DNA from 2 places in the Colwellia sp. BRX9-1 genome. Region 1 is predicted to be linked to the other one. Evidence: riboswitches for the same ligand, from Rfam matches in the RefSeq annotation. Region 1 holds a riboswitch; the other holds the start of a gene.
What was found. Region 1 has a riboswitch for lysine ahead of dapA (4-hydroxy-tetrahydrodipicolinate synthase). Riboswitches for the same ligand answer to the same signal wherever they lie in the genome.
Positions count from the first base shown of each region.

Region 1 (4,916 bases):
TGTTGTTCGGTCAACTTTGCTAATGACTTAATACCGCTTTTATTCTCACCGACAACCAAAACTAAACATTCATTTGCTATCGAGTCTTTTATCATCGCGAGCATAAAAGTTAACTCGGCCTTACTTTTAGGAAACTGAATAATCACTAAGTCGTGGGCAGTCTTACTTTGATAATAGACATTAAATACCGCAGTCATTTGAGTGAGGTCTAATCGTTTGGCTTGTAAATGTGATTGATAATTCGTGTTATAACATGTCATCACTGCTTGAGGGTGAAGTGCATGGTATTCTTCAAAAAAATCGTCAATAGGTAAGTTGATAAATAATGGCGCTTTTGCTTTTAGTAAATCGGGATTACGCAGCAATAATTGATTGATGTTATCTAACAAAGTTATTCTCAAATAATTGGGTTATGGCATTCATAAATATATAACTTATACCCTAAATTAATTAACGGTATTTTATACGCTTAACGAAAAGATATGTTTATAATAGCCGCTATTCTACGTGAATATTATTATCATGTCAGAAAGGCGAATAATAAATTTGCAAATCACCATATAAAATTCAGGGAGTGGGTTATTTTTACTAAATTTTTTACTTGGTTTAAAGTGAAACTAATACGCAGTGATAAGCGTGCATGGTTATTAAAATTTCGCTATTTTACCGTCCCTAACTGGTTTAGAAAAACACCTGTCGCTGAAGTTTACTTAGCACTTAATGACCCTTATAGCTTTATGCTGATTCAAGTGTTACCAGAGCTAGAGCAACGTTTCAATATTCAATTTAAATTGTTCTTAGTCTATGAAAGTGTTCCAGGGGTAACTATCGATCCCAAATTAATGCGCACTTGGGCAATAAAAGATGCCAACTTTATTGCTGATCAATATCAATTGAAAAAAATAACGCAACGACCGACTCAAGAATCACTCTTTACTGGTCAGCAAATGTGGCAGTTGCGACCTAAAACACTCGATAATGCTTGGCAACTCTTTCAACAGACTTGGTCGAATGATTTTGATTACTACTATCATGCTTCTACACCGGTAATAAATTATCAAATTAAAAATTTAATACGTTTAGTTAAACAAGGGCATTACTTACCTTCGTCTATTTTTATTGCGGGGCAATGGTTTGTTGGTATTGATAGGCTTGAGCATCTAGAAAAACGTTTGGCTGACTTTGGTTTAGCAAAAGATGACAGTGTTGCTGTTTATCAAAAAAATAAATTAGTCTTTGCTGAGCAACAAGTGAAAGATAATGCAGCTGACATCGCTGACATCGCTGACACGAAAATATTAGAAGCCTTTATTTCATTACGAAGCCCTTATTCTTACATTGGTTTATTACAAGCAGAAAAGTTAAGTCAGCATTATCAGATCCCTTTAAAGATAAAGCCGTTATTACCTTTGATTATGCGGGGGTTAACCACGACAGAAAATAAAGAACGTTATGCTGTTTTTGATGCCAGTCGTGAAGCTAAAAAACTTAATATTCCTTTTACCGGTATTGCAGATCCTTTAGGGCAAGGTATTTTTAATGCTTTTCAAATTTTTTCGTATGCAGAACAACAAAATAAAGAACTCGATTTTATTAAGTCTGCGTTTAAGGCCATTTATGTTGACGGTTTAGACTTATCAAATAAATCGGTAATCGAATCTTTATGTCAGCAGCATAAAATCAATTATCTACAAGCGTTAGAATATAATAATGAACATGACTGGCAACAATGGTCTGATACCAACCAAAGTACTTTAGATGGCATGGGGTTATGGGGAGCGCCTTGTTTTCGATTTCAAAATGTTATTTGTTGGGGGCAAGACCGCTTGGCACAAATTGAACAAGCGATCATTGTTTCATAAGATATAATATATCCGTATTATCTTCATTTAGAGCACTATTGACTCAACATTAGAATAAATGTTCTAATGTTGTTGTCCTGAATTCAATAAAGTTTTGTTTTTTCAAACAAGCGAAACTTATGATAAAGGGCCAGAAGAGGAGCATTAACCAGGTAGTTATCATAAAGAGATCAAGCTCTAATGATTGGTAACGAGGGGGATTAATGCCGAGGTAAGTAATTTTTTGATAATTTACTTATCGGTTGTTTGGGTTGAATCCTAACAATTGTCACCAACTTGGTGGGGAGCTTCTGGCCTTTGTAAAGCCTAATGCTCTTCACATAAGTGATTGTTATCTTGGTTATTACAAACGCCTAAAAGTTCTCCGAACGAACAGAGTTCGAGAGAAATGAATCAAATAAAACTATCAAAAAAAATTAGCTTAACAGCTAACCCAACGCTTCATCATACTATTTTATGGACCGCATTAATTACGCCATTACTTGATGATGGTCAAATCGATTTTCCAAGCCTCAAACAATTAGCTATTAGTCAGTCTGACGCCGGTAATGGTATTGTCTTGCTAGGTAGTACAGGAGAGGGCCTGGCCTTAACATCGCAAGAGCAAGTTAAGATTGTTGAATTCGTTTGCCAATTATCACTAAGCGCACCTTTAATGGTTGCTGTTGGCGGTTATCAGTTAACCGAGCAAATTAATTGGATAACAGCTTGTAATAAATTACCTATTTCAGCCTACTTACTTGGTAGTCCCATTTACGCAAAGCCGGGTGTGATAGGTCAAACGCAATGGTTTAGTGCTTTACTTGATGCCGCCAACTTCCCCTGTATGTTATATAACGTCCCCTCTCGTAGCGGTGTTTCTATTGCTATTGAAACTTTACAGGCGGTGCAAAATCATCAGCATTGTTGGGCGTTAAAAGAAGCCAGTGGCGATTTAAATCAGGTACTCGCCTATCGCCAGTATTGTCCAGATATAGCCCTATATAGTGGTGAAGACGCCATGATGCCTTACTTAGCACAAGCAGGTGTAAAAGGGTTAGTTTCGGTTTGTAGTAATGTCTGGCCGGCAGCGACTCATCAATACGTCGAGCTATCACTAGCTGGTGAGACTCAAGGTTTATTTCCACTTTGGCAAAATGCGGTCGATGAGCTTTTTCAGGTGGCAAGTCCCATACCCGTAAAAGTATTAATGCACCAAAATAAAATGATCAACACTCCCTTTTTACGTGCGCCGTTAACCCATTTAGAACTTAACGACTGCAACTCGCTGTTAGCATCAGATAAATTAATTAATCAATGGCTTGAAACTCAAGCTAAGTGATCCCTTTAAGTATTAACATGAGAATTTAAAATGAATTGGCAAGAAACATTAACACAATTAGAAGCAGGTACTGTTCGTGCGGCAAATCAAGATGAAGCAGGAAATTGGCAGGCCAATGTAGCCGTAAAAGAAGCTATATTATCAGCATTTAAAGCGGGCGAAAACATTGCTTTTGATGGCATTTATAAGGGGTTTGTCGATAAACATAATTTACCTGCGCGTGAGTTTACCGCTGACGATAAAGTGCGATTAGTACCGGGTGGTTCTTCAGTTCGCCGTGGTGCGCATGTTGCTCCTGGTGTCATTATTATGCCACCCGCTTACATTAATGTTGGGGCTTTTGTTGATACAGGTACTATGATTGATAGCCATGCATTAATTGGCTCGTGCGCCCAAATAGGTAAAAATGTTCATGTTTCTGCCGCTGTTCAAATTGGTGGTGTTTTAGAACCGGTTGGTGCAAGCCCTGTTATTATCGAAGATGGTGCCTTTCTAAGTGCTGGTGTGGTCATTGTCGAAGGTATTGTTGTTAAAAAAGGGGCTGTTTTAGCGCCAGGTGTCTCACTTTCAGCGTCAGTGCCTGTTTACGATTGTGTGAATGAAGTGATGCTTGAAAAAGGTGCTGATATTCCTGAACGTGCTGTAGTGGTGCCAGGAACACGTCCGGTTTCAGGGGCGTGGGCGAAAACGCACGGTTTAAATATGGCTTGTGCATTAATCGTTAAATATCGCGATGAAAAAAGTAATGCCTCGTTAGAGCTCGAGTCTATTTTACGTTAAGCCCTCTAAGGTAAAGCAGGAATATCATGTCTGAGTTAGTAAATACTACCTATTGTTTTGATTCTCCTTCGGCGCTTGAATTAAGCGCTGAGTTAACAAAGCAACAACCTGAAAGTAGCCAGCAAGAAGGTTACTTTGTTTATCATCTTGATGCGCTTAAAGCCCATTTAGCCGAACTACAACGCCAAGACGTCATTAAGTTATGGTTTGCGGTAAAAGCGAACCCGTTATCTAACATCATTAAAACCTTAGACGATGCGGGTTTTAATTTTGATGTGGCGAGCAGTGGCGAATTAAATCAAGTCTTAAAGCAAGGTATTACACCCGAACGTATCTTAAATACCGGTCCGGCAAAATCAAAAGCACAAATAACGTCGTTCATTAAACAAGGGGTTAATATTTTTGTTGCTGAAAGTTTGAATCAATTAACTTGGTTAAATGAAGCAGCTATTGAGCATGATGTTAAGCCAAGAGTGCTGTTGCGGGTTCAGTTGCAATGGCCAGAGGGTGAAAAAAACCCTTTAGGGGGAAATTGCCTAACACCATTTGGTTTGTCGATAGAGCAGTGGCAAAGCATTAAAGTCGTTAACTTTCCTGGTATTGAGTTGTGTGGTTTACATATTTTTCAATGGGGCAATATGCTCAGTAATGAAAAAATGTTCTCGCTGTGGTCACAAATGGTTGCACCATTAAAAGGTTTAGCTGATGACATAGGTATGCCATTAAAAATCTTAGATTTAGGTGGCGGTTTAGGTATTGATTATTTACAGCAAGGCAAAACACTTTCTTGGCAGAAAATTATTGCTGATCTGGCGATCATAAAGCAGCAGGCAGGTGCCGAAGAGTTATGGTTAGAATTGGGCCGTTTTGCGGTTGCTGAGTGTGGTTATTATGTGGTCCCCGTTGTTGATAGAAAAATGAATTATGGTCAAGAGCAGTTAGTCTTAGCCGCA
Region 1 covers NZ_JACGVM010000008.1:98,039-102,954, reverse strand. Annotated here, with positions in the region: gene H4J76_RS09795 (methyltransferase) at 1-389, opposite strand, end outside; gene H4J76_RS09790 (DsbA family protein) at 612-1,862, shown strand; lysine riboswitch at 1,989-2,160, shown strand; gene dapA (4-hydroxy-tetrahydrodipicolinate synthase) at 2,251-3,183, shown strand; gene H4J76_RS09780 (2,3,4,5-tetrahydropyridine-2,6-dicarboxylate N-succinyltransferase) at 3,214-3,963, shown strand; gene H4J76_RS09775 (PLP-dependent decarboxylase) at 3,990-4,916, shown strand, end outside.

Region 2 (4,916 bases), on a different contig from region 1:
TGTTCTAATTCTTCAACAACGGTTGAATTTAAAAGCGCTTGCGTCGACCCCGTTGGATTATCAAAGGTTAGCGCAATACTGATTTCACTGGTGGTAATTAAATCAACACTCAGTTCATGTTTGGCTAAAATACCAAAGACTTGTGCAAGAAAACCACTAGCATGTAGCATAGCAGGACTCTTTACCGTTACTAATGTTTGCTCTCTACGTAAGGCTATTGAGCGGTATATTGGGCTCGATTCAACAAACTGTTGAATGCGTGTACCCCCCTTCTCTGGTTCCTTACTTGAACCAACAAAAACCGGAATATTCTTTCTCATCGCAGGAATGAGTGTTGCCGGATGAAGAATTTTTGCGCCAAAGGTCGCCATTTCAGCCGCTTCGCCAAAACTGATTTCTTTAATAGCACGGGCATGCTCGGTAATACGTGGGTCTGTGGTAAAAATACCGACAACATCAGTCCAAATAGAAAGATTATCGGCATGTAACGCTTCGGCTAAAAGTGCCGCACTGTAATCAGATCCACCACGGCCTAGGGTTGTCGTATGACCGTCCTCGTCTTGACCAATGAAACCTTGGGTAACGATAACTTTATCAACCAGCAAAGGCATAAGAAATTGCTGTGCGTTATTAGCGAGCATCTCAAGGTTAACAACGGCTTTACCGTATAATGCGTTGGTTTTCATAACTTGGCGAACATCAAACATTTCGCCATTAACACCAACAGATTTAAGGACTTGTGCAAAGATACATGAACTCATTTGTTCACCAAATGACAAAATTGCATCGGCTATGCGTGGGCAATAATTAAGTGATTGCGCGTTAGAGAACTCGCTTAACTCATTTAGCAGTTGATCAATTTGAAAGTTTAGCTGTGTTTCTTCAGCTAAATGTTGGGTAATATTAAATTGGATAGCGCGAATACTGCTAATGATTGTTAATTGTTCATGCTGAGATACATCTTTTTGACTTAAACGAACCAGTAAATTAGTAACGCCTGAACTTGCAGATACGACAACAACTTTGTTACTTGCATCGTTTTTAATGATCTGAGCGCATCGTAACATCGCTTGATGATCAGCTAGACTTGTGCCGCCAAATTTTGCAACAGTAAAAGGTAATAATGACATCTAAGGTCTCCCTAATTAAGCCCCCAGTAATAATTATAGGGTAACTTTATAAACTTCAAGGAAGAGCATGGCTGAATTAAGAAGTGTTCTTGGTAAGATAAACTAAACTTTTCAGCCAGAAGCTCTCCACCATAATCTAATTAGCACTTAACATACTAACTAGAGGTGACAATCCTAGGGATTCAGCCCTAGTAACCGAATAAATAACGCCACTCGCTAATTACTCTCGGCAATAGTCTCCCTCAATAACAGTCAAAAGAATGGTGGTTCTTCGTGTTATCTACCTAGCTACTGCTCCTCTTCTGGTTGATTATTAAAAACATACAATTTGAGTATTTATTCTAATAACCGACATGTGGATTAAATCCTATCTGTAATAATAAATCAACAGGCTAAGTCGATCTTTTTTAGAAATAATAGCTTAATAGTATTACCCATAGTTCAACTAAAGCATGGCTAGGCTTTTATATAAAAATTAACGGTTGCTGCAGCGCATTAATTTTATACCACCGACATCCGTTGAAAAACCAAGATTTTTATAAAAGCTCTCCAGTTCAGGTAAGCAATATAATTCAAAATGTTTTACTTTGATTAATTTATCATGGTTTTTAACCAGGCTCATCAATTGCTGACCGATACCATTACCGCGATGAGAGGCGCTTACAATCACATCAAAGATTATTGCTTTATAGATAAAGTCGCTTAGAATTCGCGTAAAACCAATGAGCTCATTGTCTACATCGAGAATACCAATACAAATTTGAGAACCACGAATACAATTTTGAGTGTCTTCGAGTGAGCGTTCTTTACCCCACCATACACTTTTATAAAGCTGGTGAACTTGCTTTATATGGTCGTCAGAAAATCTATAAATTATGGTCATCTTTAATTTTTAAACTCAATATTCACTGACCTATTAACAGACAGTAATTAGCCAGCAACATTATTTAATAAGGGTAACACCCGCAACTTCTACCACTGTTTTTGCATCAGCACGTTCAATAACTTTTAATAGTGTTGTTTGAATAGTTTCATCTTTTCTCGCATCACCTTTACTGGTAAATTTTTGCTCTTGTGGAGCATCACCTTCAGCGGCAATAAAACCAACCACAACTTCAGTAGCACAATCAGCTGACTGACCAAAATAAGCTAATGAAATTTGTGGGTAGCCTTGAAATCCTTTCTTAACTCTTTTATCAATACGTTTAGTCGATTTGTCTAAGTTCATAATAATTATCCAAAAAATAACGCGATATTCGCGCGAATAAAACAATAGTTATCTAAAGTCATAAGTGATTTATCAATATAAGCTAACCCACTACAACACATGCTGAACCCATAAGATGAATATCAATACTACATGAGGAAATGCAACAGTAGGCCTAATTGATTGACAGGCATATTCTTTAATTAAGGTAAGACCTGATAAGCTAACTTTATGATATTCAGAGTTAAATTGACATACATTTTCACTACTGTCGGCTGAAATATATTTTTCCAGCTGTAAAAGCCGTGTCTCAATACGTGATTGAAATGTCTTCCAAACAGCATCTTGAAGCCATAAAACGACTAAGATTAAAAAGATAGGAATCGTGATTACATTCGATATAATGGCTATTAGTAAAACGATAACGGCAATAAGTTTTATATAAAGCGAATGTTTCTCATAGCTGTCAAACTGATTTTGGAGTAAGGACCATTCTGAGCTGAATTTATTTTTTTCCATTTTTCCCTCTTATAATGAGAATAAATTTTTGCAACACGTAGCACGATACAATAAGTTTTTAATTAAAATGTAAATAATAAAAACTAAAATCGATTTGTATACGTATAACTAACAGTAACCAACTCAATGGTAAATAAAATGTTTGGAATATTTAAAAAAGACCCGATAAAAAGATTAAATAAACTCTATGAAGCTAAGCTTGAACAAGCGATGTTTTCGCAAAGAAATGGAGATATAAAGTCATATTCGATGATCACTGCTGAAGCAGAAAAAATAGCCGTGCAGATTAAAGATTTAGAAAATTCACAAAAGAACTAACGCGCTAATAGCGAACACCCCGCCACTTCATTTAAGGTGATGGCGGGATTTTATTGTTTTCCCTTTTAAACCCGGTATTTATCTGCTTGCGGTCTTCAGTACACTCAATTGATTAATAATTCGTAATGATCAGCCTTTTTGGTAAAGCCAACCCGTCTCAAGTAAAGTTCATGAGCATCATCTGATGGCTCGACGATTAAATGTTTAATACCTTCTTGTCTTAGTTGATTTTCTTCAGCAGAGAACATAAATTTGGCTGCTTTAAAATCTCGGTCTTCGGGAATGATATAGTCGAGTAGCACTTCAACCTTACCGTCCTCATCTAACTCCCGATAAGCAAATAATCCTACGGGTTTCATGTTCCTAAACAATAACAATACCACGGCATCATCAAGTTGCTGCCACTGAAAGTTTTTACATAAGCCAATGATATCTTTACCGTAACGTTCCTTTAACAAGTTGAAAAAAGATGATTCCACTGATTTTAATTTAATTAAATCAAATTGATCTTTTTCTTGATAAATACGGATTAAATAGTATACATCAACCAAAGCTATCCAACCGTTTAAAATAAAAACAGGGTAGGCATCAATAAAGTACCCGTAAACACTAAAGGCAGCAGCACCAAATAAATTTATCCAACGCAATCGTTTGATATTAGACATCATTAACGATAAGGCAATTAGCACACTTGCAACATAACCAAAGGCTTCTAACAGGGACATGACAATACTCTTTTAGTAAAACAACGGGCATAGTATAATAATCTGACCAATTGGTCAGAAAAACACGATTAGATCTTGACACATGAGTCAGGAAAACACAATATATGGCTATTAAATGTATTAAACAGCTAGTTATGGCTCAACTATAATACTAAATAAAAGCAATACATAGCTATGCTATTAGCAACCAATTAACAAATTAAAAAGCATGGACGTTTACATAATTGTTACCTAATGCTTTTCAACTCAATTATTATCTAAAGGGATCACTATGCACTTACCTCAAAATATCATTCGTCAAAAACGTAATAAACAAGCTTTAACTGTAGATGAAATTCAATGCTTTGTTGACGGTCTTAAAACAGGTGATTTCACCGATGCACAAGTTGGCTCTATGGCTATGGCTATTTGGCTTAATGGCATGACAACCGATGAAGTTGTTAATCTAACCATGGCTATGCGTGACTCGGGTACGGTTGTTGATTGGCATAATAAATTAAACAAACCCATTGTAGATAAACATTCAACGGGTGGTGTTGGTGATAAAGTAAGCTTAATGCTAGCACCAATAGTCGCGGCATGTGGGGCTAATGTGCCAATGATTGCAGGACAAGGTTTAGGTCATACTGGTGGTACGGTTGATAAATTAGAGGCCATCCCTGGTTTTAATGTTCGCCCTAGCCTTGCAGAGTTCCAAGCAACAGTTAAAGAGCAAGGCACAGCAATTATTTCACAAACCAAAGATTTAGCACCAGCCGACAAACGTCTTTATTCAATTCGTGACGTAACGAGCACAGTAGAATCCATCCCATTGATCACCGCTTCTATTTTATCAAAAAAATTAGCAGCTGGCCTCGAGTCTTTAGTCATGGATGTAAAAGTAGGCAATGGCGCGATGATGGCCGATATTGAATCAGCTCAAGCATTAGCTCATTCAATTGTCTCAGTCGCCAATGGCGCAGGAACACCGACACAAGCATTAATCACTGATATGAATCAACCGCTGGGAACCACAGT
Region 2 covers NZ_JACGVM010000013.1:107,246-112,161, reverse strand. Annotated here, with positions in the region: gene lysC (lysine-sensitive aspartokinase 3) at 1-1,130, opposite strand, end outside; lysine riboswitch at 1,242-1,440, opposite strand; gene H4J76_RS13095 (GNAT family N-acetyltransferase) at 1,606-2,013, opposite strand; gene H4J76_RS13090 (hypothetical protein) at 2,074-2,358, opposite strand; gene H4J76_RS13085 (hypothetical protein) at 2,449-2,856, opposite strand; gene H4J76_RS13080 (DUF6435 family protein) at 2,995-3,174, shown strand; gene H4J76_RS13075 (hypothetical protein) at 3,279-3,899, opposite strand; gene deoA (thymidine phosphorylase) at 4,171-4,916, shown strand, end outside.
Region 2: it holds a riboswitch for lysine, as region 1 does, so the genes downstream of both, lysC (lysine-sensitive aspartokinase 3) here and dapA (4-hydroxy-tetrahydrodipicolinate synthase) in region 1, are expected to answer to the same signal.